DNA from 3 places in the Streptomyces corchorusii genome. Region 1 is predicted to be linked to each of the others. Evidence: riboswitches for the same ligand, from Rfam matches in the RefSeq annotation. Region 1 holds a riboswitch; each other region holds the start of a gene.
The links. Region 1 has a riboswitch for cyclic di-AMP ahead of AQJ11_RS44255 (M23 family metallopeptidase). Riboswitches for the same ligand answer to the same signal wherever they lie in the genome.
Positions count from the first base shown of each region.

Region 2: it holds a riboswitch for cyclic di-AMP, as region 1 does, so the genes downstream of both, AQJ11_RS12550 (transglycosylase SLT domain-containing protein) here and AQJ11_RS44255 (M23 family metallopeptidase) in region 1, are expected to answer to the same signal.
Region 3: it holds a riboswitch for cyclic di-AMP, as region 1 does, so the genes downstream of both, AQJ11_RS28205 (M23 family metallopeptidase) here and AQJ11_RS44255 (M23 family metallopeptidase) in region 1, are expected to answer to the same signal.

Region 1 is NZ_KQ948386.1:348-9,851, forward strand. It holds partial or broken gene AQJ11_RS44230 (GTP cyclohydrolase II) at 1-286, opposite strand, end outside; gene AQJ11_RS44235 (MarR family winged helix-turn-helix transcriptional regulator) at 384-911, opposite strand; gene AQJ11_RS44240 (dihydrofolate reductase family protein) at 996-2,126, shown strand; tRNA gene AQJ11_RS44245 (tRNA-Met) at 2,200-2,273, opposite strand; gene AQJ11_RS44250 (PP2C family protein-serine/threonine phosphatase) at 2,398-3,618, shown strand; cyclic di-AMP (ydaO/yuaA leader) riboswitch at 3,822-3,988, shown strand; gene AQJ11_RS44255 (M23 family metallopeptidase) at 3,999-5,036, shown strand; gene AQJ11_RS44260 (aldo/keto reductase) at 5,120-6,064, shown strand; gene AQJ11_RS44265 (PrsW family intramembrane metalloprotease) at 6,126-7,424, opposite strand; gene trmB (tRNA (guanosine(46)-N7)-methyltransferase TrmB) at 7,467-8,300, opposite strand; gene lhgO (L-2-hydroxyglutarate oxidase) at 8,334-9,504, opposite strand, start outside.
Region 2 is NZ_KQ948354.1:557,994-567,497, forward strand. It holds gene AQJ11_RS12540 (LolA family protein) at 12-1,223, opposite strand; gene AQJ11_RS12545 (polyprenyl synthetase family protein) at 1,500-2,510, opposite strand; cyclic di-AMP (ydaO/yuaA leader) riboswitch at 3,054-3,235, shown strand; gene AQJ11_RS12550 (transglycosylase SLT domain-containing protein) at 3,241-3,732, shown strand; gene AQJ11_RS12555 (Cof-type HAD-IIB family hydrolase) at 3,773-4,585, opposite strand; gene fahA (fumarylacetoacetase) at 4,817-6,034, shown strand; gene AQJ11_RS12565 (M56 family metallopeptidase) at 6,332-7,279, shown strand; gene recQ (DNA helicase RecQ) at 7,357-9,375, opposite strand.
Region 3 is NZ_KQ948361.1:217,585-227,088, reverse strand. It holds gene AQJ11_RS28220 (DNA gyrase/topoisomerase IV subunit A) at 1-18, opposite strand, end outside; gene AQJ11_RS28215 (M16 family metallopeptidase) at 278-1,681, shown strand; gene AQJ11_RS28210 (M16 family metallopeptidase) at 1,678-3,066, shown strand; cyclic di-AMP (ydaO/yuaA leader) riboswitch at 3,302-3,462, shown strand; gene AQJ11_RS28205 (M23 family metallopeptidase) at 3,475-4,230, shown strand; gene AQJ11_RS28200 (GntR family transcriptional regulator) at 4,429-5,115, shown strand; gene AQJ11_RS28195 (HPr family phosphocarrier protein) at 5,341-5,622, opposite strand; gene AQJ11_RS28190 (bifunctional acetate--CoA ligase family protein/GNAT family N-acetyltransferase) at 5,799-8,609, shown strand; gene AQJ11_RS28185 (hypothetical protein) at 8,628-9,038, shown strand; gene AQJ11_RS28180 (DUF5998 family protein) at 9,040-9,504, shown strand, end outside.

The DNA.
Region 1 (9,504 bases):
GGAGGTAGAGCAGGACGCCGCCGCGGTCGGCGATGCGCTCGACCGCCTCGCGCAGCTGCGGTCCGCAGTCGCAGCGGGCCGAGCCGAAGACGTCCCCGGTCAGGCACTCGGAGTGCAGGCGCACCAGCGGGACCGGGCCGGGCTCGCCGAGGACGACGGCGAGGTGTTCCCGGCCGTCGGTGAGGCCGTGGAAGGTGACGAGTTCCGCGTCGGCGCCGTAGCCGTCGGCGAAGCGCAGCGGTACCCGGACGCGGGCGCGCGGGGTGGCGGCGGGGATGTCGGGCATGCGGGTCCTCCCGGACAGTTGCTTCAGATTTGAAGCAGCGGTTCGCAGGGACCCTACCTCTGCTTAAAAGTTAAAGCAATCAGTGGGTCCGGTCCGCTCAGGAGGACGCCGGGGACGACGAGCAGGACGAACGGCGCCGCCAGGGGACGTCCTCGGCGCCGGACGCGTCGTCCTCGCCCTGGAGGCCCCGCGCGATCCCCGTGCAGATCTCCTCCAACTGCCCCACCTGCTCCGGGGTGAGCCGGTCGAACAGGGTGCTGCGGACCGTCTCCACATGTCCGGGTGCCGTACGCTCCAGGACGGCCACCCCCTCGTCCGTCAGCACGGCGAGCGAGCTGCGCTTGTCCCAGCGGCAGTTCTCCCGGCGCACCAGGCCGTCCCGCTCCAGCCGGGTCACCACGTACGTGAGCCGGCTGCGGGTGATCTTCAGCGTCTCGGCGAGATCGGTCATGCGCAGCCGCCGGTCGGGGGCCTCGGAGAGGTTGGCCAGCACCGAGTAGAACAGGTGCGGCATGCCGCCCTCCTGCTGGAGTTGCCGGTCGATGGCGTCCTCCAGGAGGCGGGAGGCGGCCATGTAGGCGCGCCAGGCGCGCTGCTCCTCGGGGGTGAGCCAGCGGGTCGTCATGCCGCCAGTGTAAGTTTGTTTAAAAGTTGAACCAAGCCGTCCGTCCGGACGAGTGAGGTCCGCCTCCGCGAAGAGAGGGCGCCGATGCCCCTGCCGTACGTGCTGCTGTCCGCCGCCGTCTCCCTCGACGGCTACCTGGACGACACCGGCCCCGAACGCCTGCTGCTGTCCAGCCCGGCCGACTTCGACCGGGTCGACGCGGTACGGGCCTCGGTCGACGCGATCCTCGTCGGCGCCGGCACGATCCGCGCCGACAACCCCCGCCTGCTGGTCAACTCCGCCGAGCGGCGCGCGGCCCGGGTGGCGGGCGGCAAGCCGGAGTACCCCCTGAAGGTCACGGTCACCGCCACCGGCGACCTCGACCCGGACGCCAGGTTCTGGCACACCGGCGGTGACAAGATCGTCTACACCACCGACCAGGGCGCCGAGCGGGCCGCCCGCCGCCTCGGGAGCACCGCCGACGTCGTTCCGCTCGGTCCCGTCCTGGACTGGCGGGCCCTGCTGGAGCACCTGCACGACGTGCGCGGCGTCGGCCGTCTGATGGTCGAGGGCGGCGGCACGGTCCACACCCAGCTCCTGCACCAGGGCCTCGCCGACGAACTCCAGCTGGTCCTCGCCCCCCTGTTCGTCGGCGACCCCGCGGCGCCCCGCCTGTTCGGGCCGGGGGCCTACCAGCCCGGACGGCTGCGCCTGCTCGACACCCGCCGGATCGAGGACGTCGTGCTCATGCGGTACGTGCCGACGGCGCCCGGCACCGGGGCGGTCGCCACCGCCGCCGACCGCCACTGGCTGCGCACCGCCTGTGAACTGGCGGCGCTGTGCCCGCCGTCGGAGACGGCGTTCAGCGTCGGTGCGGTGGTGGTGGCCGCCGACGGTACGGAGCTGTCGCGGGGGTACTCCCGCGAGGGCGCCGATCCGGTCGTGCACGCGGAGGAGGCGGCGCTCGCGAAGATCGCTCCCGCCGACGCGCGGATCACCGGCGCCACGGTGTACAGCAGCCTGGAGCCCTGCGCCCGGCGCGCGTCCCGGCCGGCGCCCTGTGCCGAGCTGATCCTCCGGGCCGGGGTGCGCAGGGTGGTCACCGCGTGGCGTGAGCCGGACACGTTCGTGGCGGGGGCCGACGGAAGCGGGGTCCTGGTCGCGGGGGGCGCGCGGGTCGTCGTGCTTCCCGAGCTGGAGGAGCTCGCCAAGGCGCCGAACGCCCACTTGCTGTGAGCGCCCGCCCGGCCCGGGGCCGGAAACGACTCAGGGCCCGGAATCCGCTGGATTCCGGGCCCTGAGTCTTCAGTAGCGGGGACAGGATTTGAACCTGCGACCTCTGGGTTATGAGCCCAGCGAGCTACCGAGCTGCTCCACCCCGCGTCGTTGTGACTCCAGTGTACGCCATGCGCGGGACCGCTCGCACACCCCTTTCGGCCCACACCGGTCGCCGCCCGCTCCGGGGCCCGGAAACCTGGAGGTACGTCGGACAACCGGGAGACACGCGGTGCGCCCTGGAAAGGTGGAGGAGAGCCCGTACGCCAGGGCGGGCGGCCGGCTTCCCGGCGACCCCGTGCCCGACCCGGGCCTCGGGGACGCACCGGTGCCGGTGCGCGCCCGCCGCCGTCCGGGCCCCCGTGCCCTGGCCCGCACCCTGCCCGCCCTGCTCATCGTCTGCGGTGTCCTGTACGGCCTGCTCGCCCCGGACGACTTCACGGCCGTCCCGTTCTTCACCGCGGCCCCGCTGGTCGCCGCGCCCTTGTCGTCGTTGCGCACCACCGTCCTGACCGGCCTCGCCTCCCTCGCCGCCGCCTACGCCGTGCACACCGACGCCGGGGTCCATCCGGCCGTGGGCACCCTCACCGACGTGGTCACCGTCGCGACGGTCGCCCTGCTGGCCGTCGCCATCAACCGGGTGGTCCGCCGCGGCGACCGGCGGCTCGCCTCCGCCCGGGAGATCGCCGAGGCCGCCCAGCGGGCCGTCCTGCCGGAGCCGGACGAGCGGATCGGCGGCTACGAGATCGCCGCCTGCTACGAGGCGGCACGGCAGGACGCGTTCATCGGCGGCGACCTGTACGCGGTGCAGGACAGCCCGTACGGCGTCCGGCTGGTCGTCGGGGACGTGCGCGGCAAGGGCATGGGCGCGGTCGCCGCGGTGGCCGTGGTGATCGGCGCGTTCCGGGAGGCGGCCGAGCAGGAGGCCACGCTGGAGGCGGTCGCCGAGCGACTGGAGCGGGCGCTGGCCCGCGAGGGCACCCGGCGCGACGGGATCGACGCCTTCGAGGGGTTCACCACCGCGGTCCTCGCCGAACTCCCGCACGGCGACGGCGTCGTACGGATCGTCAACCGCGGCCATCCGCCACCGCTGCTGCTGCACGCCGACGGCACCCTGCGCACCCTGGCCCCCGCCGAGCCCGCGCTGCCGCTCGGCATGGGCGACCTCGGCCTGTGGCCGGACCGGGCCACCGAGACCGCCTTCCCGAGCGGCGCGACCCTGCTGTTCCACACCGACGGCCTGTCCGAGGCCCGGGACGCCCACGGCCGGTTCTACGACCCCGCACGGCGGCTCGCGGGGCGCACCTTCCCCGGCCCGGCGGCGCTGGTCGGCCGGCTCGCCGAGGAGGTGCGCCGGCACTCCGGGGGCGGCATGACCGACGACATGGCGCTCCTCGCCGTACGACGGCCCGCGACGTCACCGACGGTCACCGGGCGAGCGCCGTCCGCATAACATCTGAGTCACCATCAAAACCGAAGGTGACTGCTGAACCGGGCCGGCGCCCGGTCAACTCGCCCGCTTTGACGGGGTAGTGGCCGATAACTCCGCCGGTAAAGACGCGAATGATCAAGCCGAACGGCTTGGAAAGTGACTGGCAAGTCTATTAACGTTCGATAACGCAGCGCGGTCGTCACAGCCGTCACAAGAGGCGGCTCCGTGCGCACACGCCGAATCCCGCAAGGGAGCCGGGGAACCACCACCCTGGGGTGAATCACGCGGATGCCGCCGTGAACTCACGGAGTCCACGACCGGTATACGCGCGTAGGAGACCTTCCTGCTCCGAACCCGTCAGCTAACCCGGTAGGCGAAAGGAAGGAAAGGAGTACGCCCGCGTGGCGTCCAACCGGCCTGTCCCAGAAGCCCCGTTCATACCGGCACAGCGCGAGCCCGAGACCTTCGGGTACGGCGCCTACCAGGCCGAGGAGGGCCCCTGGGAGGAGTGGAACCCCACCGAGGAGTCCGTCGCCCCGGTGCGCGGCCGGCACCGCGTCGCCAAGCAGCGCGGCGGCTTCGCGCGCAGCTCCACCGTCCTGGGCGTCGGCGTCATGGCCGCGGTCGGCGCGGGCGGCATGGCCAGCGCCAACACCGGCAAGCCGCCGGTCTCCATCTCCCTGCCGGACCTGCCCTCGGTCGGCTCCCTCTTCGGCGACGACTCCGCCGACCACCAGCCGGCCCAGGCCGCCACGGCCACGCTGAGCACCGTCGGCGTGACCACGGCCGCCGGCGAGGACGGCGCCGACGCGGGCGAGGCGCTGCGCAACCGGATCATGGCCCAGGCCGAGCAGCAGCAGGGCCAGGCCGAGAGCAAGGCCACCGCCGCCGCGGTCGCCGCGGCCGAGAAGCAGAGCGCCGACGCCGCCGCCCAGGCCGAGAAGGAGGCCGCCGCCAAGGCCGCCGCGGCCAAGGAGAAGGCGGAGGCCGCCGCCGAGAAGAAGGCCGAGGAGGAGCGGCTGGCGAAGCTGGCCGAGCAGTACACGCTGCCCACCTCCTCGTACACGATCACCTCGACCTTCGGCCAGGCCGGCGGGATGTGGTCCTCCGGCTACCACACCGGCCTCGACTTCGCCGCACCCACCGGAACCCTGATCAAGGCCGTGCACAGCGGCACGATCACCGAGGCGGGCTGGGCCGGCTCCTACGGCTACCGCACGATCCTCACCCTGGACGACGGCACCGAGCTGTGGTTCTGCCACCAGTCCTCGATCAGCGTCTCCGTCGGCCAGAAGGTGGCCACCGGCGAGGTCATCGGCCGCGTCGGCGCGACCGGCAACGTCACCGGCCCGCACCTCCACATGGAGGTCCACCCCGACGGCCAGCCCACCGGCATCGACCCGATGGCGTGGCTGCGCGACAAGGGCCTCACCCCCTGACGGCCCGCCCCTCGCGGGAACTTGGCGGGAACTCGGCCCCGGCGGTGGGATGCGATCACCCACCGCCGGTGTTGACATGACGTATGACGTCACTTCGTAAACTCGGTTCTTCCGATCTTGAGGTCTTCCCGCTCTCCCTCGGCGGCAACGTGTTCGGCTGGACCGCCGACGAACAGACCTCCTTCGCCGTTCTCGACGCCTACACCGCGGCGAGCGGCAACTTCGTCGACACCGCCGACTCCTACTCCGCCTGGATCGAGGGCAACCAGGGCGGCGAGTCGGAGACGATCATCGGCAAGTGGGTCAAGGCCCGCGGCAACCGCTCCGAGGTCGTCATCGCCACCAAGGTCAGCCAGCACCCCGAGTACCAGGGCCTGTCCGCCGCCAACATCAAGGCCGCCGCCGACGCCTCCCTGCGCCGCCTGGGCACCGACCACATCGACCTCTACTACACCCACTACGACAAGCCCGAGGTGCCGGTCGAGGAGATCATCGGCGCGCTGGACGAGCTGGTGAAGGCCGGAAAGGTGCGGCACATCGCCGCCTCCAACATCAGCCCCGAGCGGCTGCGGGCCTCCCTGGACTTCTCCGACCGCGAGGGCCTCGCCCGCTACGTCGCCGTCCAGCCGCACTACAACCTGGTCTCCCGGGACACCTACGAGGGCCCGTTGCAGGACCTCGTCGCCCGCGAGGGCCTGTCCGCCGTCCCGTACTTCTCCCTCGCCTCGGGCTTCCTCACCGGCAAGTACCGGCCCGGCAAGACCGTCGACAGCGCCCGCGCCGAAGGAGCGCAGAAGCACGCGGAGTCCGAGCGCGGCCAGAAGGTCCTCGCGGCCCTGGACGAGATCGCCGCGGCCCACGAGGCCCCGGTCGCCACGGTCGCCCTGGCCTGGCTCGCCGCCCAGCCCACGGTCACGGCCCCGATCGCCTCGGCGAGGACGGTGGAACAGCTTCCGGCGCTGCTGGGGGTGGCGGAGCTGAAGCTGACGGAGACCGAGGTGGCCCGCCTGACGGAGGCGTCCGCCTAGCCCGTCCCCCGCGCGACGGTGCGGCCCGGCGGTGCCGGAGGACCCCCGTCAGCCCCCGTGACTACGTCCGGTACGGGTTGTACGCGGGGTACGGCACCGCCGGATACCCGTACGGCGCCGCCGCCCCCCACTGGCCGGGCGGCGGAACGGACGCCCTGCTCGCGTACTCCAACGCGGGCCGGGCCACATCCCTGCGCCGCCACAGCTCGTCCAGCAGCTCACGCTCCCGGACGACGAAGTCGGGCCCGGCCTTGCCCTTCCGCCCCCGGTGCCGCAGGAACGCCAGCGAGGTCGCGCACGCCTCGTACCGGGCCACCTCCCGCGCCGCCTGGCGCCCGTGGTGGTGGCGGGCGTAGTCCCGGGCCATCCGGCGCGCCCGCATCGACCCGAGCGCGAACGGCTCGGCCGGCCCCAGCCACCCGGCCAGCACATACGTGGGCAGCTCCGCCCGCACGGTCCGCAGCTCCCGCTGCCGGGTCCGGATCGCGAGCCAGGTCACCACCGCGAACGCGGGCACCATGAAGGCGCCGTAGACGGCGAAGAAGCCGTACTCGCCGAAGGTGGAGGAGCCGTTCCAGAAGGCGTGCATGCCCATCGCCAGCAGCAGCCCGCAGACCGGCAGCAGCACCCGCCGCGCGTGCTGCCGCTCGGCGGACAGCGCGGCGACGCCGAAGCCGATGCCGGTGAGGACGGTGAACAGGGGGTGCGCGAACGGGGACATCACGATGCGCACGAAGAAGGTGGCGGCGGTGACGGAGGCGATGCCGCGGTCGCCGGTGAGCTGGTCGGTCCCGAAGGCCGTACCGAGATAGAGGATGTTCTCGGTGAACGCGAACCCGGTGGCGGTGACGCCCGCTATCACCACCCCGTCCACGATCCCGGTGAAGTCACGCCGGCGGAAGAGGAACACCAGCAGGACGGCGGCGGCCTTCGCGGACTCCTCCACGATGGGGGCTATCACGGTGGCGCCGAGCGTGTCGGCACTGGCCGGATCCGCGGTCGAGGTGGCGATCCACTTGGTCGCGAAGCTGTTGGCCACGATGGCTATCAGCGCCGCCGCACAGGCCCCCCAGGCGAAGGAGAAGACCAGGTTCCGCCAGGGGCCCGGCTCCACCCGGTCCAGCCACCGGAAGGCGGCCATCAGCCAGGGCACGGGCAGCACGGCGAGCCCGAGACCGACGAGGAAGCCCTCCGTGCCGGTCTGCCGCCGTACGAGCGCGAGGATGACCAGGCCGGACAGGGCCAGCAGGGAACTCAGTGCTCCGTACCGCACCCACCTGCGCTGCCACCAGTGCGGGTGGTGGAGCACACCGCCGCCGGGACTCGGGGGATACGTCGGAAACGGAGGACTGGTGGCCACGGCATCGACCCTAACGGTGGCGGGACGAGGGGCTGGAACGGATTATCGGTCCTGCTCAGCGGTGGTGTGCGGGACGCGCCGGAACAGCAGGTCGTTCACCACATGTCCCTTGTCCAGTCCCTGTCCCTCGAAACGGGTCAGTGGCCGGAACTCCGGGCGTGGTGCGAAGCCGCCGTCCGCCTGGGTGTTCTCGAAGCCGGGGTGCGCGGTGAGCACCTCCAGCATCTGCTCGGCGTACGGCTCCCAGTCGGTCGCGCAGTGCAGGAGCGCGCCGGGCCTCATCCGGGACGCGGCGAGCGTCAGGAACTCGGGCTGGATGAGCCGCCGCTTGTGGTGCCGCTTCTTGGGCCAGGGGTCGGGGAAGTAGACGCGCAGCCCGTCCAGCGAGTCCGCGCGGAGCATCTCGCGGAGCAGGATGATCGCGTCGCCGTTGCCCACCCGGACGTTGGACAGGCCGCTGCGTTCGGCGAGACCCAGCAGGTTCCCCTGGCCGGGGGTGTGCACGTCGACGGCCAGGATGTTGGTGTCCGGGTCGCCCGCGGCCATCCGCGCGGTGGCCTCGCCCATCCCGAACCCGATCTCCAGGACCACGGGCCGGTCGTTGCCGAACAGCTCGCCGAGGTCGATCACCCGCTGCCCGTCGATGTCCAGCCCCCACGTGGGCCACAGCCGCTGCAACGCGTCGGCCTGCCCGGCCGTCACCCGGCTCCGCCGCGGCTGGAAGCTCCGGATCCGCCGTTCGAAGTGCGACCCGGCCGGATCGGCCTTGGGCCCGTCGGGAAAGCGCGGCTCGCCCTTGGCCCGGGTGTGCCGGACGGGGGCACCGGGGCTGTGGGGGGCCGGGCGCGGGGCGGGGGCGTTCAGGGAGTCAGACACAGTACGACCGATTTTACGGGTGCCCACGGGCCACTACAGCGAGCCGAGCATCGCCAGCGCCCGGCGCCCGATCTCCCGCCCGATCGGCAGCGAAGCCGTGGCCGCCGGCGAGGGCGCGTTCAGCACGTGCACCGCCCGCGCCCCCTCCCGGATCAGGAAGTCGTCCACCAGCGTCCCGTCCCGCAGCACCGCCTGCGCCCGCACCCCGGCCGGGGCCCGCACCAGGTCCCCGGCCTCCACCGCGGGCAGCAGTCTTCGCACGGCCTCCAGGAACGCGCCCTTGGACACTGACCGGCGCAGCTCGCCGGCGCCGTACCGCCAGTGCCGCCGGGCGATGGCCCAGGACCCCGGCCACGCGACCGTCCCGGCCAGCTCCCGGGGCCGTACGACCCCCCAGTCGTACCCCTCACGGGCGAGCGCCGGCACCGCGTTGGGCCCGATGTGCACGCCCCCGTCGATCCCGCGCGTCAGATGCACCCCGAGGAACGGGAACGCCGGGTCCGGCACCGGGTACACCAGCCCCCGCACCAGTTCCGGCCGCGCCAGCTCGTAGTACTCCCCGCGGAACGGCACGATCCGCACCTCGGGGTCGTCGCCGGTCAGCCGCGCCACCTCGTCGCAGTGCAGCCCGGCGCAGTTCACCAGCACGCGCGCGCGTACGACGTCCCCGGCCGCGGTGAGCACGGCCACGCCCCGCTCCGGCCGCCGGTCCACGCGCACGACCCGGGCGCCGTAGCGGATCTCCGCCCCGGAGGCCCGCGCCAGCTCGCCCGCGACGCCCACGAAGTCGCACACCCCGGTCGTACCGACGTGTATGGCGGCGAGGCCGCGCACCTGAGGTTCGTACTCGGTGATCTGCGCGGGTCCCAGCTCCCGCACCGGGATGCCGTTCTCCCGCCCCCGCTGCACCAGCGCGTGCAGCCGTGGCAGCTCGTCCCGCTCGGTGGCGACGATCAGCTTGCCGGTGACGGCGTGCGCGATGCCGTACTCGGCGCAGAACTTCACCATCTCGGCGGCGCCCCGCACCGCGTACCGCGCCTTGAGCGAGTCCGGCCGGTAGTAGATCCCGCTGTGGATGACCCCGCTGTTGCGCCCCGTCTGGTGCCGGGCCGGCCCCGGCTCCTTCTCCAGCACGATCACGCGCGTACCGGGCGCGGCCCGGGTGATCGCATACGCGGTCGACAGCCCGACGATCCCCCCACCG
Region 2 (9,504 bases), on a different contig from region 1:
CGCCCGGGGGGTCACTTCCCCGCGTCGGCCGCCTTCACCAGCGCCTCCTTGGTCACCGTGCCCGCGTACACCTTGCCGTCGTCGGTGATCAGGGCGTTGACCAGGCGGGTGGAGAAGACCGTGCCCTTGCCGAACTTCCCGGAGACCGGGTCGCCCAGCGAACCGAGGAAGCCGCCGAGGTCACCGCCCTGGGAGCCGGTCGGCAGGCCGCCCTTGGCGCCGGTGTCGAAGGTGGCGACGGAGGTCCAGCCCTTGCCCAGCACCTTCAGCCCGTCCTTGCCCGCCAGGCCCCCGGCGAAGTCCTCGCCGTGCTTCGGGGTGTGCTCCCGGGCCCCGGGGGCGTCCTTCTCCTCGGTGACCTTCGCGCCCTTGGGCGGCGTGAAGTCGAACGTGGAGGCGGCCGGCCGGGCGAAGGAGACCTGGGTGAAGCCCGCGTCGAGGACGGCGGCGCCGCCGCTGCTCGGGGTCAGCGTGAACTTCAGCGGCATGCCGGTCTTCGCGTCCACGGCGATGCTGATGGCGCCGACCGTGGTGCCGGACTGCTTGGGCCGGATCAGCAGCTTGTAGGCGTCGCGCCCGGCGACCTGCGCGGTGCCGTCGACGGTGACGGACGTGGTGTCGTCCACCGACTTCAGGGCCTGGTCGGCGAAGTCCTTGGGGGTGGCCGGCGGCTCGCCCTCGCGGTCCTTGCCGGAGCCGGCCCCGGTGGAGTGGTAGACCTCGTTGCTCTTGCTGTCGTAGCCCCAGACGTCCTTGCCGTTGTGGATGAGGCTGTACTCGGCGCCGCTCTCCAGCAGCGACAGTTTCTGCCGGTCCGGGCCGTCGGCGGCGACGCGCAGGGTGTGCGTGCCGGAGACCAGCTCGGTGAGCTTGGCCTGCGGGTCGGCGGAGGAGCCGTCGCCCGAGCCGCCGCGGCCCGAGCCGGACATCAGGCCGTCCTCCAGGCCGCCGAGGTCGGGCAGGCCGAGATCGGTGCTGATCTTCACCGTGCCGGACAGCCGCTGCACGTCCGACGCGGCGATCTTCTCGATGAGCTGCTGCGCGCTGATCTTCGGCAGGTCGGGGTCACCGGAGTCGGCGAGCGCCGGGACCAGCCCGATCGTGGCCGCCGCCACCCCCACCACCGCGACCGGCACGGCGTACCGGGCGGCCTTGCGCCGGCCGGTACGCGGGTGCTCGTCGTGCGCGGCGCCCACTGCGTCGTCGGATTCGTACGGTGCCATGTGTGCCTTACCTCCGTCGTCGGCGGCGGCTGTCCTCACGCTGGTCCGCTGCTCCGCTGGTCCACCCTGAGCCGCCATTCTCACCCGAAACGGTGAGGAGTGGTGATTTCCGTGGTGTCCATCTGACCAAATCGGCTGTGCACAAGCGTCAGACCTCGGAGCCAACTCCGTCTACACCTGCGGTATGACACCCGGCGGTGGTTCCTCCACCCGACCCGTAGGGGTCGTGCCGGATGCCGGGGCCCGTACGGGTGACCGGCCGGGTGACCGGCCAGGTCAGCCGGCGCGGTGCACGACCGCGTCGCACAGCTCGATCAGCGCCGCCTTGGCATCGCACTCGCGCAGCGGGGCGAGCGCGGCCCGCGCCTCCTCCGCGTACCGCACGGTGTCCCGGCGGGCCTGCTCCAGCGCGGGGTGCGCGCGCAGCGCGGCCAGCGCCTGGGCGTGCCGGGCGTCGTCGCTGAGGTCGGAGTCCAGCAGCTCGCACAGCGCGACGTCCTCGGGCAGGCCCAGCCGGGCGGCCCGCTCGCGCAGCCGGAGCACCGGCAGGGTCGGGATACCCTCACGCAGGTCGGTGCCCGGGGTCTTGCCGGACTCGTGGGAGTCGGAGGCGATGTCCAGGACGTCGTCCGCGAGCTGGAAGGCGACGCCGAGCCGTTCGCCGTACTGGGTGAGGACGTCGACGACCGTCTCGTCCGCGCCGGACATCATCGCGCCGAACCGGCACGACACCGCCACCAGGGAGCCCGTCTTGCCGGCGAGCACGTCCAGATAGTGCTCGACCGGGTCTCGGCCGTCCGAGGGACCCGCGGTCTCCAGGATCTGGCCGGTGACGAGCCGTTCGAACGCGAGTGCCTGCACCCGGACCGCCTCGGGGCCGAGGTCGGCGAGGATCTGGGAGGCGCGGGCGAAGAGGAAGTCGCCGGTGAGGACCGCGACGGAGTTGCCCCAGCGCGTGTTGGCGCTGTCCACGCCACGCCGTACGGCCGCCTCGTCCATGACGTCGTCGTGGTAGAGCGTGGCCAGATGGGTCAGCTCCACGACGACGGCCGAGGGCACCACGCCCGGCGCGTAGGGGTCGCCGAACTGGGCGGCGAGCATCACGAGGAGTGGCCGGAACCGCTTCCCGCCCGCCCGCACGAGGTGCTGCGCGGCCCCCGTGATGAACGGGACCTCGCTCTTGGTGGCTTCGAGCAAGCCTTCCTCGACAGCCGCCAATCCGGCCTGGACATCGGCTTCCAGAGCCTGGTCCCGCACGCTCAGCCCGAACGGCCCGACGACGGTCACGAGGGGTCTCCTGTCTGCTGGTGTCTGCTGGCGATTACGCGGTTTGTCGATAGGTCGCTGCCCTCACTCAAGTCAGCGTATCCGGTCCTCTTTCGATCACCGATAGCGCCCACCGGTCCAGCCCGGGCGATACCGGATCATGACCGGCATGGTTTTGATCACACAGTGTGAGCGGATTTTTATCCATATAGGAGTAATCCGGACACCGCGCCCGCACCTCCGCAACGACGCCCCTCATATGCCGGGTTCCACCATCTCCCCGACTTCAGGCGCGAATCCCCCTAATCCCCCATGTCCGAATTGAAACTGTTTGCTATTTCGTGAGTTGGGTCACGCGCCCGGCCGGCCCGCCCCCTCGGCCCGGCCGCCGTGACTCCTTGCCCTGTCGGCGAGTTGAGGATTGGCAACCGCAAAGGATCAAGCACCCCATACGCTGTCGATCAAGGTCAAATCGCACGTTGTATGAATCCGGCCCTTGTTCCCGACATGTGCTCTCGCATACGTTCCGGGCCGTCGGGCGGACGCCGAATCCTGCCGCCGCCCGCATACCCATCGACGAACTCATTCGTACGGCAGGAGCGGGGGACCCAGGTAAGCCGCCGGTCCGGAACGGCACACGCCGCGCCGGGACGGCTAGGGGTGAAGCCATGCCTCCGTCAGGAGCACGGCCGGGCACCTCCCCGCCCGAACCCGACAGCTCACCTCGCAGGCGCCGGAGAGGAACGCCCCCATGTCTGCTGTCGCCCAGCCCCGCCGTACCCGGAACAACCGCCTCGTCCGCGCGCTCACCGCCGCCGGCACCGGTGCCGCCGTCCTCGCCCTGCCGCTCATCGGCGCGGCCGACGCCTCCGCGGCCCCCAGCACCGCCACCACCACGGCGGCCACCACCCCCGCCGGCTACCCGGACAACCTCGACGGCTGGATCCGCGAGTCGCTGGCGATCATGGCCGAGAAGCACATCCCGGGTACCTACAACGGCATCTACCGCAACATCATCCGCGAGTCCTCGGGCAACCCGAAGGCCATCAACCTCTGGGACTCCAACGCCGCCAAGGGCATCCCCTCCAAGGGCCTGCTCCAGGTCATCGACCCGACGTTCAAGGCGTACCACGTGGCCGGCACGTCCTTCGACATCTACGACCCGGTCGCCAACATCACCGCCGCCTGCAACTACGCGGCCGCGCGGTACGGGTCCATCGACAACGTGTTCGGCGCGTACTGACCGGCACCGGCGGCCGGGCCGGGCGCTCCTGACATCCCGGTCAGCCGGCCGGGAAGAGTCCTTCGAGGACGACGGCGATGCCGTCGTCCTCGTTCGACAAGGTGACCTCGTCGGCCACCGCCTTGAGTTCCGGATGGGCGTTGGCCATGGCCACACCGCGCCCGGCCCATTCGAACATCGGGATGTCGTTGGGCATGTCGCCGAAGGCGAGGGCCCGTTCGGCGGCGATCCCGAGCCGTTCGGCGGCCAGCGCCAGCCCGGTCGCCTTCGTCACCCCGCACGGCTGGAGCTCCACCGTGCCCGGCCCCGACATGGTGACCGTCGCGAGCGAGCCCACCGCCGCACGGGCCACGGCCGCCAACTCGTCGTCGGACAGGGTGGCGTGCCGCAGCAGCACCTTGCTGATGGGCGCGCACCACAGGTCGTCCCGCCGGCCGACCCGCACCGCGGGCAGCGTCGGGTGGGGCATCCGGTAGCCGGGCTCGATGAGCGTGAGCCCGTCCACGCCGTCCTGGTCGACCGCCGCGTAGACCTGCCCCACCTCCGCCTCGATCTTGCCGAGCGCCGTCTCGGCCAGTTCCCGGTCCAGCCGGACCGACCACAGCAGACGGTCGGTCGCCGCGTCGTAGACCTGGGCCCCCTGCCCGCACACCGCGAGCCCGGCGCGGCCGAGGTCCGCGAGCAGCGGTCGCACCCGCGGGGCCGGGCGGCCCGTCACCACCAGGTGCCGGGCGCCGGCCCGTGCCACCCGCGCGAGCGCGGCGAGGGACCGGTCCGAGACGGTGTCGTCGCCGCGCAGCAGCGTCCCGTCCAGGTCAGTGGCGATCAGTGCATATGCCGGGGTGGGTGCCATGATCAGAGAATACGGACAGCACGCTCCGCCGACTCACCTCTCATTCCCCGCACTTACGTACCGCCCGCGCCCAACCGCTCGCCGTGGACGGCTCGGTGGGCGATGCGCAGCCGTGGGCCGCGGCCAGCCGGTGAGGCACTGCCCAAGAAACGCGGCTCGGCCGTAACGTGTGGCCCGACCACATGGAACGCAGTGCCATGCGTGGCCCGGATGAGAGTGAGGCAGCACCCCATGCCCCCCTTCGACGTCCCCGAGGGCGACCCCTTCGGTCCGCACAACCTCCCCTACGGCGTGTTCTCGCCCTCCGGCAGCACGGAGCGGAGGATCGGCGTCCGGCTCGGGAACCACGTCCTCGACGCGGGCGCCGCAGCCGCCGCGCTCGGCTCGCCCCACCAGCCGCTGCTCGCCCGGACCACCCTCAACCCGCTGCTGGCCGCCGGCCGCGCCACCTGGTCGGACGTACGGCGCGCCCTTACGTCCTGGGTCACGGACCCGGCCCACCGCGCGGTCGTCGAGCCGCTGTTCCACCCTCTGTCCGAGGTGACCCTGCACCTTCCCTTCGAGGTCGCGGACTACGTCGACTTCTACGCCTCGGAGAACCACGCCCGGAACGTCGGCCGGATCTTCCGCCCCGACGCCGAGGACTCCCTCACCCCCAACTGGAAGCACCTGCCGATCGGTTACCACGGCCGCTCCGGCACCGTGGTCGTCTCCGGCACGGACGTCGTACGGCCCTCCGGGCAGCGCAAGGGCCCGGCCGACCCCGCGCCCGTCTTCGGCCCCTCGATCAGGCTGGACATCGAGGCCGAGGTCGGCTTCGTCGTGGGCGTGCCGTCGCGGCTCGGCACCCCCGTCGCCCTCGGCGACTTCCGGGAGCACGTCTTCGGGCTCTGCCTGCTGAACGACTGGTCCGCGCGGGACATCCAGGCCTGGGAGTACGTCCCTCTCGGCCCGTTCCTCGGCAAGTCCTTCGCCACCTCGGTGTCGGCGTGGATCACCCCGCTGGAGGCGCTGGAGCACGCGCGCGTGGCGCCTCCGGAGCGCACGCATCCGCTGCTGCCCTACCTGGACGACTCGGCGCCCGGCACCGAGCCCGGCGGTTACGACCTCCGCATCTCGGTCGCGGTCAACGGCCATGTGGTCTCCGAACCGCCCTTCTCCACCATGTATTGGACCGCCGCCCAGCAGCTCGCCCACCTGACCGTGAACGGCGCCTCGCTGCGCACGGGCGACCTGTACGGCTCCGGCACGGTGAGCGGCCCCACCGAACGCCAGCGCGGCTCCCTGCTGGAACTGACCTGGAACGGCCGCGACCCCCTCGAACTCCCCGACGGCAAGCGGACCTTCCTGGAGGACGGCGACGTGGTCACCCTGTCGGCATGGGCCCCGGGCGCGGACGGCAGCCGGGTGGGACTGGGCGAGGTCAGCGGGCGGGTGGTGTCGGGCTGACGCCGCGGAGGGTTACGGGGCGGGGGTTGCCGGGCGGGGAGCGCCGGACGGGCGCGCCGGGCGGGCCGGGTGGCTTGCGTAGCGGGCGGGCCGGGCGGCTTGTGTGGCGGGCCGGTCGGGCGCGGCGGGGGTCGCGGACCCGGCCGGTCCCGGCCGATCGGTGTCGACACCTGACTCCGGCCGCCCGTCTTCGTCATACTGACGGGGCACGCACCACACGCGAGCCGCTGTCGCGTGACGCGTGCCCGGCACCACCGTCACCCGCACACCTCTCCGACCAGGAACCGGAGCCCCGGCATGACTGTCTGCCTGCTCCTGCTGAGCGTCGTCGCCCTGACGGCCGCCGTACCGGCGCCGCGCGCGCTGACCCGTGCCGCTTGGCCCGAGCGGGAACCCGTGGTCGCGCTGTGGGTGTGGCAGTGTCTCGTCGCCACCGTCCTGCTGTGCTGCCTGACCGCGCTGGTCCTGGGCGCGGCGGCCGTCTTCCACACCGTCCGCGACCACGTGTTCGCGCCCGCGCCGCCCGCCGTCACCGCCGCCTACGACCTGTCCACCGCGCCGGGGTGGGCCGCCGCGCTCACCGTGCTGCTGGCCTGCGGGGCCGCCTGGACGACGGCGATGCTGGCCCGCGAACTCGTCGAGGCCCGCCGCAGCCGCGACCAGGCCCGGGCGCACCTGCGCGAGCGCGCCCCCGAGCTGCCGGCCGGACTGCCGGCGGCGCGCGGGCCGATGCTGGTGCTGGAGGACGAGTACCCGGACGCCTGGTGGATGCCGGGGCACCCACCGCAACTGGTCGTCACCACAGGGGCGTTGCACCGCCTCACCGACCTTCAGCTGGACGCCGTCCTCACCCACGAGCGCGGGCACGCCCGCGCCCACCACGACTGGCTGCTGCACCTGTCCACCGCCCTCGCCACGGGCTTCCCGCGCGTGCCGCTCTTCGCCCACTTCTGCGACCAGACGCACCGCCTGGTCGAGCTGGCCGCCGACGACACGGCCTCCCGGCGCTGCGGGCACCTCACCACGGCCCTCGCCCTGATCGAGCTGAACCAGCACCGGGGTGTCCTGTCCTGCGACTCCAGCCGCCGCCTCCTCGGCGAGCGCGTCGACCGCCTGCTGGAGCCGCCGCCCCGGCTGCTGCGCCGGCACCGGGCGCTGACGACGACGGTGGCCGCGCTGGTGCCGCTGCTCCCGCTGCTGATCACCTTCGCACCGGGCCTGACGGCACTGTCCTTGCGGGCCTGACGGCACCGCAGAGGCCCCGCCCCGGGCGTCCCGGGCTGTCCCGGGGGTCCGGGTGTTCCGGTGTCCGGGTGTCCCGGTTATATCCAGTCGTCCGGTTCCGGCTCGTCCGTCGGCTCGGGCCAGTCGGCGTCCTGGCTGTCGGCGGTGGCCGGGGTGGCAGCGGCGGCCTGGGTGTCGGCGGCCACCGGGGCGGCCCCGTCCAGGGAAGCCAGCACCTGGATGACCCCTTCGCCGTACGTCGCCAGCTTCTTCTCGCCGACGCCGTTCACCGTGCCCAGCTCCCTCACCGAACCGGGCCACCGGGTCACGATCTCGCGCAGGGTGGCGTCGTGGAAGATGACGTACGCCGGGACGCCCTGCTCCCGGGCCTGTTCGGCGCGCCAGGCCCGCAGCGCCTCGAAGGCGGGGAGCAGCGCCTCGGGCAGCTCGACCGCGACGGCCTTGGCCTTGCGGTCGCCCCCGGAGGAGCCGGCGGAGCGCGACCGGGAGGCGGTCGGCTTCTTCGGCTCCTTGCGCAGCGGCACCTCGCGCTCCCGCCGCAGCACCGAGCCGCTCGCCTCGGTGAGCACCAGCGTGCCGTACTCCCCCTCGACCGCGAGGAGCCCCTGGGCCAGCAGTTGCCGGACGACCCCGCGCCACTCGCCCTCGGAGAGGTCCTGGCCGATGCCGAAGACGGACAGCTGGTCGTGGTCGAACTGGATCACCTTGCCGGTGCGCTTGCCGAGCAGGATGTCGACGATCTGCATCGCGCCGAACTTCTGCCCGCGCTCCCGCTGCAACCGCACCACCGTGGACAGCACCTTCTGCGCGGCGATCGTGCCGTCCCAGGTCTCGGGCGGGGTGAGGCAGGTGTCGCAGTTGCCGCAGGCCGCGGCCTCGGGGTCCTGGCCGAAGTAGGCGAGCAGCTGGCCACGGCGGCACTGGGCGGTCTCGCACAGCGCGAGCATGGCGTCGAGGTGGGCGGCGGCCCGGCGGCGGAACGCCTCGTCGCCCTCGCCGGACTGGATCAGCTTGCGCTGCTGTATGACGTCGTTCAGGCCGTACGCCATCCAGGCCGTCGACGGCAGACCGTCACGGCCCGCCCGGCCGGTCTCCTGGTAGTACCCCTCGATCGACTTGGGCAGGTCCAGGTGGGCGACGAAGCGTACGTCCGGCTTGTCGATGCCCATGCCGAAGGCGATCGTCGCGACCACGACCAGGCCGTCCTCGCGCAGGAACCGGGCCTGGTGCGCCGCGCGCGTGGCCGCCTCCAGGCCCGCGTGGTACGGCACCGCCTGGACGCCGTTGGCGGTCAGGAACTCCGCCGTGCGCTCCACCGAGTTGCGCGAGAGGCAGTACACGATGCCGGCGTCGCCCGGGTGCTCCTCGCGGAGGAAGGCGAGCAGCTGCTTCCTCGGGTCGGCCTTGGGCACGATCCGGTACTGGATGTTGGGCCGGTCGAAGCTGGCGACGAAGTGCCGGGCCGCCGGCAGGTTCAGCCGCTGGGTGATCTCCTGGTGGGTGGCGCGGGTGGCCGTGGCGGTGAGGGCGATCCGCGGGACGTCCGGCCAGCGCTCGCCGAGCAGGGACAGGGCGAGATAGTCCGGGCGGAAGTCGTGGCCCCACTGGGACACGCAGTGGGCCTCGTCGATCGCGAAGACGGAGATCTTGCCGCGGGAGAGCAGCTCCAGCGTGGCGTCCACGCGCAGCCGCTCCGGGGCCAGGTACAGCAGGTCCAGCTCGCCGGCCAGGAACTCGGCCTCGACCATGCGCCGCTCGTCGAAGTCCTGGGTGGAGTTGATGAAACCGGCGCGGACACCGAGGGCGCGCAGGGCGTCCACCTGGTCCTGCATGAGGGCGATCAGCGGCGAGACGACCACGCCCGTGCCGGGCCGGACCAGGGCCGGGATCTGGTAGCACAGCGATTTGCCGCCGCCGGTCGGCATGAGGACGACGGCGTCGCCGCCCGCCACCACATGCTCGATGATCGCCTGCTGCTCGCCCCGGAAGGCGTCGTATCCGAAGACCCGGTGCAGCGTGGCCAGCGCCTCGCTGTCGGCCGCGCCCGGCCCCTCGGTCACCTGTGCCATCTCGCTGATCCCGCCCGTCACGCCCATCGTCCTGTCCCCCGTCGGTCCCCCGTGTGTCGTCTCTCGACCGCTGCCTCCACCATAGGGGTCCGGACCGACAGTCCCGGAGTTATCCACAGGCTCGGTCGTTTCCGTGCGGCATCGGTCAGCCGCCGG
Region 3 (9,504 bases), on a different contig from region 1:
CGTGCTGCGGCGGGCCATCGCTGCCGGCTCCTTGCTGAAAGGATGGACGGAACTGACGCCGACCATTGTGGACCGAGGCAGTGACAACCCGTGCCGCGACCCGGTTCCCAAGGCCCCGCCGGGAGCCGGGAGCGGGTCCCGGGCGGGTCACGGGATCCGCTGTGGGCGTACGCCCCGCGGGAACTTCGCCGAGGCCCCGCACGCTTTGCATACAGTGGCAGGAACGGCAGGAAAACCGCGGTTTCCATCAACCGCCTCCGCTCGCGAAGGGACGTACATGCCCATGGGTCACACGACCACAGCCGAGGCAGGCTCCGGGGGCCTGACAGCGACCGAGCACCGCCTGGCCAACGGTCTGCGCGTGGTGCTCTCCGAGGACCACCTGACCCCGGTGGCGGCGGTCTGCCTCTGGTACGACGTCGGCTCACGCCACGAAGTCAAGGGGCGTACCGGCCTGGCTCACCTCTTCGAGCACCTGATGTTCCAGGGCTCCGCGCAGGTCAAGGGGAACGGCCACTTCGAGCTGGTGCAGGGCGCCGGCGGCTCGCTGAACGGCACCACCAGCTTCGAGCGGACCAACTACTTCGAGACCATGCCCGCCCACCAGCTGGAGCTGGCGCTCTGGCTGGAGGCCGACCGCATGGGCTCGCTGCTGGCCGCCCTGGACGACGAGTCCATGGAGAACCAGCGGGACGTCGTCAAGAACGAGCGCCGCCAGCGCTACGACAACGTGCCGTACGGCACCGCCTTCGAGAAGCTGACCGCGCTCTCCTACCCGGAGGGCCACCCCTACCACCACACGCCGATCGGCTCGATGGCGGACCTGGACGCGGCCACCCTGGAGGACGCCCGCCAGTTCTTCCGCACCTACTACGCGCCGAACAACGCGGTGCTCTCCGTGGTCGGCGACATCGACCCCCAGCAGACGCTCGCGTGGATCGAGAAGTACTTCGGCTCCATCCCGTCCCACGACGGCAAGCCCGCCCCCCGCGACGGCTCCCTGCCGGACGTCATCGGCGAGCAGCTGCGCGAGGTCGTCGTGGAGGAGGTCCCGGCGCGTGCCCTGATGGCCGCCTACCGGCTCCCGCACGACGGCACGCGCGCGTGCGACGCGGCCGACCTCGCCCTGACCGTCCTGGGCGGCGGAGAGTCCTCCCGCCTGTACAACCGGCTGGTGCGCCGGGACCGGACGGCCGTCGCGGCCGGCTTCGGTCTGCTGCGACTGGCCGGCGCTCCCTCCATGGGCTGGCTGGACGTGAAGACCTCCGGTGACGTCGAGGTGCCGGTCATCGAGGCCGCCATCGACGAGGAGCTGGCCCGGTTCGCCGCGGAGGGCCCCACGGCCGAGGAGATGGAGCGCGCCCAGGCCCAGCTGGAGCGCGAGTGGCTGGACCGGCTCGGCACGGTCGCCGGCCGCGCCGACGAACTGTGCCGGTACGCGGTCCTGTTCGGCGACCCGCAGCTCGCCCTGACCGCGGTCAAGCGCGTCCTGGAGGTGACCCCGCAGGAGGTCCAGGAGGTCGCCAAGGCCCGTCTGCGGCCCGACAACCGCGCGGTCCTCGTCTACGAGCCGAAGTCCCCGGAGTCCGTCCCGGACGCCGGGGTCCCCGAGGACCCGGAGCAGGAAGCGACCGTCGAGGCGGGCCGCGACGAGACCGAGAACGAGGAGACGGCCAAGTGACCGAGCTCGCCACCATGGACTTCCACCCCCAGCCGCGGCCCGGCGAGGCCAAGCCGTGGGCGTTCCCGGCGCCCGAGCGCGGCACGCTGGACAACGGCCTGACCGTGCTGCGCTGCCACCGCCCGGGCCAGCAGGTCGTCGCCGTCGAGGTGCTGCTGGACGCGCCGCTGGACGCCGAGCCGGCCGGCCTGGACGGCGTCGCCACGATCATGGCGCGGGCCTTCTCCGAGGGCACCGACAAGCACTCCGCCGAGGAGTTCGCCGCCGAGCTGGAGCGCGCGGGCGCCACCCTCGACGCGCATGCCGACCACCCCGGCGTGCGGCTCAGCCTGGAGGTCCCGGCCTCCCGCCTGGCCAAGGGCCTCGGCCTGCTCGCCGACGCCCTGCGCGCGCCCGCCTTCGCCGCGAGCGAGGTCGAGCGGCTGGTCCGCAACCGCCTGGACGAGATCCCGCACGAGCTGGCCAACCCCTCCCGCCGGGCCGCCAAGGAGCTCTCCAAGGAGCTGTTCCCGGCGACCTCGCGCATGTCCCGTCCGCGCCAGGGCACCGAGGAGACGGTCGAGAAGATCGACGAGGCGGCCGTACGCGCCTTCTACGACCGTCATGTGCGGCCCGCCACGGCCACCGTGGTCGTCGTCGGCGACCTGACCGGCGCCGACCTGGACGCGCTGCTGGGCGACACCCTGGGCGCCTGGACCGGCACCCCGGGCGAGCCCCGGCCGGTGCCGCCGGTGACCGCCGACGACACCGGGCGCGTGGTCATCGTGGACCGGCCCGGCGCGGTCCAGACCCAGCTGCTCATCGGCCGGATCGGTCCCGACCGGCACGACCGGGTGTGGCCCGCCCAGGTGCTCGGCACGTACTGCCTCGGCGGCACCCTCACCTCCCGCCTGGACCGGGTGCTGCGCGAGGAGAAGGGCTACACCTACGGCGTGCGGTCCTTCGGGCAGGTCCTGCGGTCCGCGCCGGACGGCACGGGCGCGGCGATGCTCGCCATCAGCGGCTCCGTGGACACCCCGAACACCGGCCCGGCGCTGGACGACCTGTGGAAGGTGCTGCGCACGGTCGCGGCGGACGGTCTGACCGACGCCGAGCGGGACGTCGCCGTGCAGAACCTGGTCGGTGTGGCGCCGCTGAAGTACGAGACCGCGGCGGCCGTCGCGAGCACGCTGGCGGACCAGGTCGAGCAGCATCTGCCCGACGACTTCCAGGCGAGGCTGTACCAGCAGTTGGCGGCCACGGGCACGGTGGAGGCCACCGCGGCCGTGGTGAACGCCTTCCCGGTGGACCGCCTGGTGACCGTCCTCGTCGGGGACGCGTCGCAGATCAAGGCGCCGGTGGAGGCGCTGGGCATCGGTGAAGTGACCGTGGTGGCGGCCGAGTAGGCGACCGCGGTGGCGGCCGGACGACGGCACGCGCGCGTGGGGCCCTGGCGACCTACGGGTCGTCAGGGCCCCACGCTGTTCCACTCCGTCCGCCAGATGCCCGTTTTGGGGCGGAGGTTGCCTGTCTGCCCTGTGGGATGCGCTACAAAATCCGGGATGTGTTTGAGGATTGACAGCGTGCTTGCGTAGTTTCGTCCGGGCTGTTCGTCAGGCAGTGCGCCGCACCCGCGGCACCGGACAGTCATCGCCGAGTCCCCGTACGGCGCGAGCCAGGGGAGCCGGGGACCCACCGTCCCTGGGGTGAATCGGGCGCCCGCGCTGCTGCGAGGGGGCCCGTAGGAGACCTTCCTGCTCCGAACCCGTCAGCTAACCCGGTAGGCGAGAGGGAAGGAAAGGACCAGCCACTTCATGGCGTTCATGTGCGCCACCGGGAAGCACCGCAAGCCCGGCCGGGTCAAGCGGACCACCGTCCAGGCGGCCGGCGTCGCGGCCCTCACCACCACCGGTGTGATCGGCACCCTCGCCGCCTCCCCGGCGCTCGCCGCCGAGACATCCACGGAGCAGACCGGCCTCACCCCGGTCGTCGCCGTGTCCGAGGACGTCGCCGACGAGATCGACGCGCAGGCCGCCGCGCAGCAGCAGGCCGCCGAACAGAAGGCGGCCGAGGAGGCCGCGGCGAAGGCGGCGGCGAAGCGGGCCGAGGAGGTCCGCGCCGCCAAGGCCCGGGCGGCCCGGGAGGCGGAGCGCAAGCGGCTGAACGCCTTCGTGGCCCCCATCGTGCACTCCTACGTCTCCACCGCCTACCGGGCCAGCAGCTCCCTGTGGTCCTCCGGTGCGCACACCGGCATCGACTTCCACGCGGCCAGCGGCACGGCCGTCCACGCGGTGGGCTCCGGCACGGTCGTCTCCGCGGGCTGGGGCGGCGCGTACGGCAACCAGGTCGTGATCCGCATGGCCGACGGCATGTACACCCAGTACGGCCACCTGTCGTCCATCGGGGTCGCGGTGGGCCAGAAGGTCGTCCCGGGCCAGCAGATCGGCCTGTCCGGCGCCACCGGCAACGTCACCGGTCCGCACCTCCACTTCGAGGTGCGCACGACCCCCGAGTACGGCTCGGACGTCGACCCCGTCGCCTACCTCCGCAAGCACGGCGTGCACGTCTGACACCGACCGCACGGCTGTCCGAGGCCCCGGCTCACCGAGCCGGGGCTTTCGCCGTTTTTCACGGTGTCCGCCGGATCCGCTGTCCAAAAAATCGCCATGGATTAGGGTCCGCCGTCGGAAATTCCGGTTCGTTGGAATAGAGTCTCGGAACACGCGTCCATCGTCGACGTTTCACGGGGATTAAGACGGAGGTCGGTCATGCGTATTCCGGCGCACTCGGTGTGCACGGCCATCCGGGACGACATCGTCGCGGGTGTCTACGAGCGCGGCAGCCGCCTCACCGAGGAAGTCCTGGCCCGCCGCTACGGCGTCTCGCGCGTCCCCGTGCGCGAGGCCCTGCGCACCCTGGAGGCCGAGGGCTTCGTGGTGACGCGCCGGCACGCGGGCGCGTGCGTGGCCGAGCCGACCGAGCAGGAGGCCGCCGACCTGCTGGAGATGCGGACGCTGCTGGAGCCGCTGGGCGCCGCCCGGGCCGCCCAGCGGCGCACCGAGGCGCACCTGAAAGTGCTGCGCGGTCTGGTCCGGCTGGGCCAGGAGCGGGCCCGCAGGGGCAGCAACGAGGACCTGCGCTCGCTGGGCGGCTGGTTCCACGAGACGCTGGCCCAGGCCTCCGGCAGCACCTCGCTGACCTCGATGCTCACCCAGTTGCGGCACAAGATCGCCTGGATGTACACGGTGGAGGCGCCGGTCGGCCCGGTGGAGTCCTGGACGGAGCACGGTGCCATCGTGGACGCGGTGGCGCGTGGCGACGCGGAGCGCGCGCGGGCGCTCACGGCGCTGCACGCCGAGCGTGCGACGGGGGCGCACCGATTGCGGTTTTCTCCCGCCACGGAGCGCGTGAGGACTTCGCAACATGCCGTAAACATGCCGGGCCCGCGGCATTAACAAGGGCACCGTATACAAAGAAGAGGCATTTCCCGTCGGGGTATTTCCTGCTGCCCCGAATTCATCGTGCCGTAATTCCGCGGAGTTCACCGGGCGCCTGCGGGCGGTGAATCGACGGCACATCGGGTCGAGTGCGTCCGTGTGCGGTCGACTTCGTCCCGGATACGGCGGAGCCGCGCCGCCCCGAAAGGCGAACGCGGCTCCGGCGCTCTGCGCGGTGGTCGCTCAGACGGTCTCGGGCAGCTCTTCCAGGCCCTCGGAGACCAGCTTGGCCAGACGGTCCAGGGCGGCGTCGGCGCCCTCAGCGTCGGAGGCGAGGACGATCTCCTCGCCACCCTGGGCACCGAGGCCCAGGACGGCCAGCATGGAGGCCGCGTTGACGGGGTTGCCCCCGGCCTTGGCGATCGTCACCGGGACGCCTGCGGCCGTGGCGGCTCGGACGAAGATGGAGGCGGGGCGGGCGTGGAGGCCCTCGGCCCAGCCGACGTTGACGCGGCGCTCAGCCATGTGTTGCTGCCCTTCGGTGTTCAGGTTGTCTAGACCAGTTTCCCATATCGTGAAGCCTCTCCGGAGCGGACGTGCGTCCCCTCCGGTGCGGCACCGGACCGCGGCCTCGGTCCGGCTTCTCGTCCTCCACAGACTGCCTCGCGACGTTGTCGGACGCGAGCCGTACTCTGGGGCCCATGCAGACCTCGGCGGGCCGGCAGGACCGGCACCAGTACCCCGCCCACTGGGAGGCGGACGTGGTGCTGCGCGACGGTGGCACCGCGCGCATCAGGCCCATCACCGTTGATGACGCCGACCGCCTGGTCAGTTTCTACGAGCAGGTCTCGGACGAGTCGAAGTACTACCGCTTCTTCGCGCCGTACCCACGACTCTCCGCCAAGGACGTCCACCGCTTCACGCACCACGACTTTGTGGACCGGGTGGGACTCGCGGCCACCATCGGCGGCGAGTTCATCGCCACCGTACGCTATGACCGCATCGGCACCGGCGGCATGCCCGCGTCCGCGCCCGCCGACGAGGCCGAGGTCGCCTTCCTGGTGCAGGACGCCCACCAGGGCCGCGGGGTCGCCTCCGCCCTGCTGGAGCACATCGCGGCCGTCGCGCGCGAGCGGGGCATCCGCCGCTTCGCCGCCGAGGTGCTGCCCGCCAACACCAAGATGATCAAGGTGTTCACGGACGCGGGCTACACCCAGAAGCGCAGCTTCGAGGACGGCGTCGTCCGCCTGGAGTTCGACCTGGAACCCACCGACCGCTCCCTCGCCGTGCAGCGCGCGCGGGAGCAGCGCGCCGAGGCCCGTTCGGTACGCAGGCTCCTCGCGCCCGGCTCCGTCGCGGTCGTCGGCGTCGGCCGCGCCCCCGGCGGGGTGGGCCGCGGCGTCCTCGGCAACCTCCGCGACGCCGGCTACCCCGGCGCCCTGTACGCCGTGAACACGGCCTTCCCCGTCGACCTCAAGGAGGTCGACGGGGTGCCCGCGCACCGCTCGGTGCGGGACATCGACGGGCATGTCGACCTGGCCGTCGTCGCCGTACCGGCCGCGTACGTGCCCGCCGTCGTCGCCGAGTGCGGGGAGCACGGCGTCCAGGGGCTGGTCGTGCTCTCCGCCGGATACGCCGAGAGCGGGCCCGAGGGGCGCGAGCGGCAACGGGCCCTCGTCCGGGCCGCGCGCGCGTACGGCATGCGGATCATCGGCCCGAACGCCTTCGGGATCATCAACACCGCCCCGGACGTCCGGCTCAACGCCTCGCTCGCCCCGCAGATGCCCCGCCCCGGCCGCATCGGGCTGTTCGCCCAGTCCGGCGCCATCGGCATCGCCCTGCTCTCCCGGCTGCACCGGCGCGGCGGCGGGGTCACCGGCGTCACCGGCGTCTCCACCTTCGTCTCCGCCGGCAACCGCGCCGACGTCTCCGGCAACGACGTCCTCCAGTACTGGTACGACGACCCCGAGACCGACGTCGTCCTCATGTATCTGGAGTCCATCGGCAACCCCCGCAAGTTCACCCGCCTCGCCCGGCGGACGGCGGCGTCCAAGCCGCTCGTGGTGGTGCAGGGGACCGGCACGGCACCGCAGGGGCACGCGGTACGGGCCACCCGGCTGCCGTACGAGACCGTCTCCGCGCTCCTGCGGCAGGCCGGTGTGATCCGGGTCGACACGATCACCGAGCTGGTCGACGCGGGCCTGCTGCTCGCGCGGCAGCCGCTGCCCGCCGGACCGCGCGTGGCCATCCTCGGCAACTCCGAGTCGCTGGGCGTGCTGACGTACGACCGGTGCCTCGCCGAGGGACTGCGGCCCGCGCGGCCGGTCGACCTGACGACCGGGGCGACGGCCGAGGACTTCCACCATGCGCTCGCCGCCGCCCTGGCCGACGGCACGAACGACGCCGTCGTCGTCACGGCGATCCCCGCGATCGGGGAGAGCTCGCCGGGGGACCCGGAGCTGGCGGAGGCGCTGCGGTCGGCCGCGGCGGCGGTGCCGGGCAAGCCGGTGCTCGTGGTGCACGTGGAGCTCGGGGGACTGGCGGAAGCGCTGTCGGCGGCGGCGAGCACCGCACCGGGAGCCGCCGACAGGGCGCCCGGCACCGAGGGAGCGGCGGCCCCCGCCTCGCTGACCACCCCGCCCGAGGGCACCCACCTCATCCCCGCCTACCCCGCCGCCGAACGCGCCGTCCGCGCCCTCGCGGAAGCCGTGAAGTACGCGCAGTGGCGGCGGGAGGCGGCCGATCCCGGGAGGGTGCCGGAGTACGACGACATCGACGAGAAGGGGGCCGCCCGGCTGATCGGCGAGCTGCTCGCGCGCGGGCAAGGGCTCACCATCTCCGACGCGGAGACCTGCCGGCTGCTCGCCAAGTACGGCATACCCGTGCGCCGCGCCCTGCCCGCCCCCACCCCGGACGCCGCCGTCGAGGCCGCCCGCGCGCTCGGCTACCCGGTCGCCCTCAAGGCCACCGCCCCCCACCTCAGGCACCGCGCCGACCTGGGCGGCGTCCGCCTCGACCTCGCCGACGAGGAGCAACTGCTGCGGGCGTACGCCGAACTGACCGAGCTGTTCGGGCAGCCGGAGGAACTGCGGCCGGTGGTGCAGGGCATGGCACCGCGCGGGGTCGACACGGTTGTACGCGCGGTGATCGACCCGGCGGCCGGGGCCGTGCTGTCCTTCGGCCTGGCCGGGGCCGCCTCACAGCTCCTCGGGGACATGGCCCACCGGCTGATCCCCGTCACCGACCGGGAGGCGACCTCGCTGGTGCGGTCGATCCGGACGGCACCGCTGCTGTTCGGCTGGCGCGGCTCCACCCCGGTGGACACCCCGGCCCTGGAGGAGCTGCTGCTGCGGGTGTCGCGGCTGGTCGACGACCATCCGGAGGTGGTCGCGGTCACCCTGGAGCCGGTCGTCGTCGCCCCCCACGGAGCCAGCGTGCTCGGCGCCACCGTGCGGCTCGCGCCGCCGCCCGCCCGTGACGACCTCGGCCCGCGCACCCTGCCGGCCTACTGAGCGGGACCGGGGGGCCACATGGAGATCGCCGGACGCGAGCTGCCCGAGGGCAGCCGGCGGGACTGGGAGATCATCGCCTGCGACGCGGGACGGCTGCGCCTGGCCGCCGGGTACGGCCTCACCCGTCCCCACGGCCTGGAAGTGATCTTCACCGACCCGCGTTCCGTCTCCTGCCCGCCGAGCTTCAACCCCGTCTTCCGTCCGCCCACGCCCGAGGAGACGGCACGTCCCGCGTACGGCCTCGGGGACGGCGCGCCCCTCGTCGTCGCGTTCGAGGCGGACGCCGGAGGACGGGCGGCCGTCTCCTGCCTGACCGCCGCCGAAGGGCTGGAGATCCGGCCGGGGTTCGTGCCGAGGCCCCCGCGCGCGGGCGCACAGACCACCGCCGGTCCGCGCGACTGGCCCGGACCCCCCTTGCCCACGGATTAGGATGGACGCCATGGCCAAGACCAGTACGACGACCCAGGGGCTGCGCGCGGCGATCGAGCGCAGCGGCTACTACCCGGCCCTCGTGGCCGAGGCGGTGGAGGCCGCTGTGGGCGGCGAGCCCATCCGGTCGTACCTGGTCCACCAGGAGACCACGTTCGACCAGAACGAGGTGCGCCGGCACGTCACCGTGCTGGTCCTGACCGGCAACCGCTTCATCGTCAGCCACACCGACGAGCAGGCCGCCGACAGCACGTCCCCGACGCCGTACGCCACCACCTCCACCGAGTCCGTGAAGCTCGACCGGATCTCCTCGGTCGTGGTCAGCCGGGTGGTCGCCAACCCCGAGCAGTACACGCCGGGCACGCTGCCCCGCGAGGTCGTGCTGACCATCGGCTGGGGCGCGGTCAGCCGCATCGACCTGGAACCCGCCGCCTGCGGCGACCCCAACTGCGACGCCGACCACGGC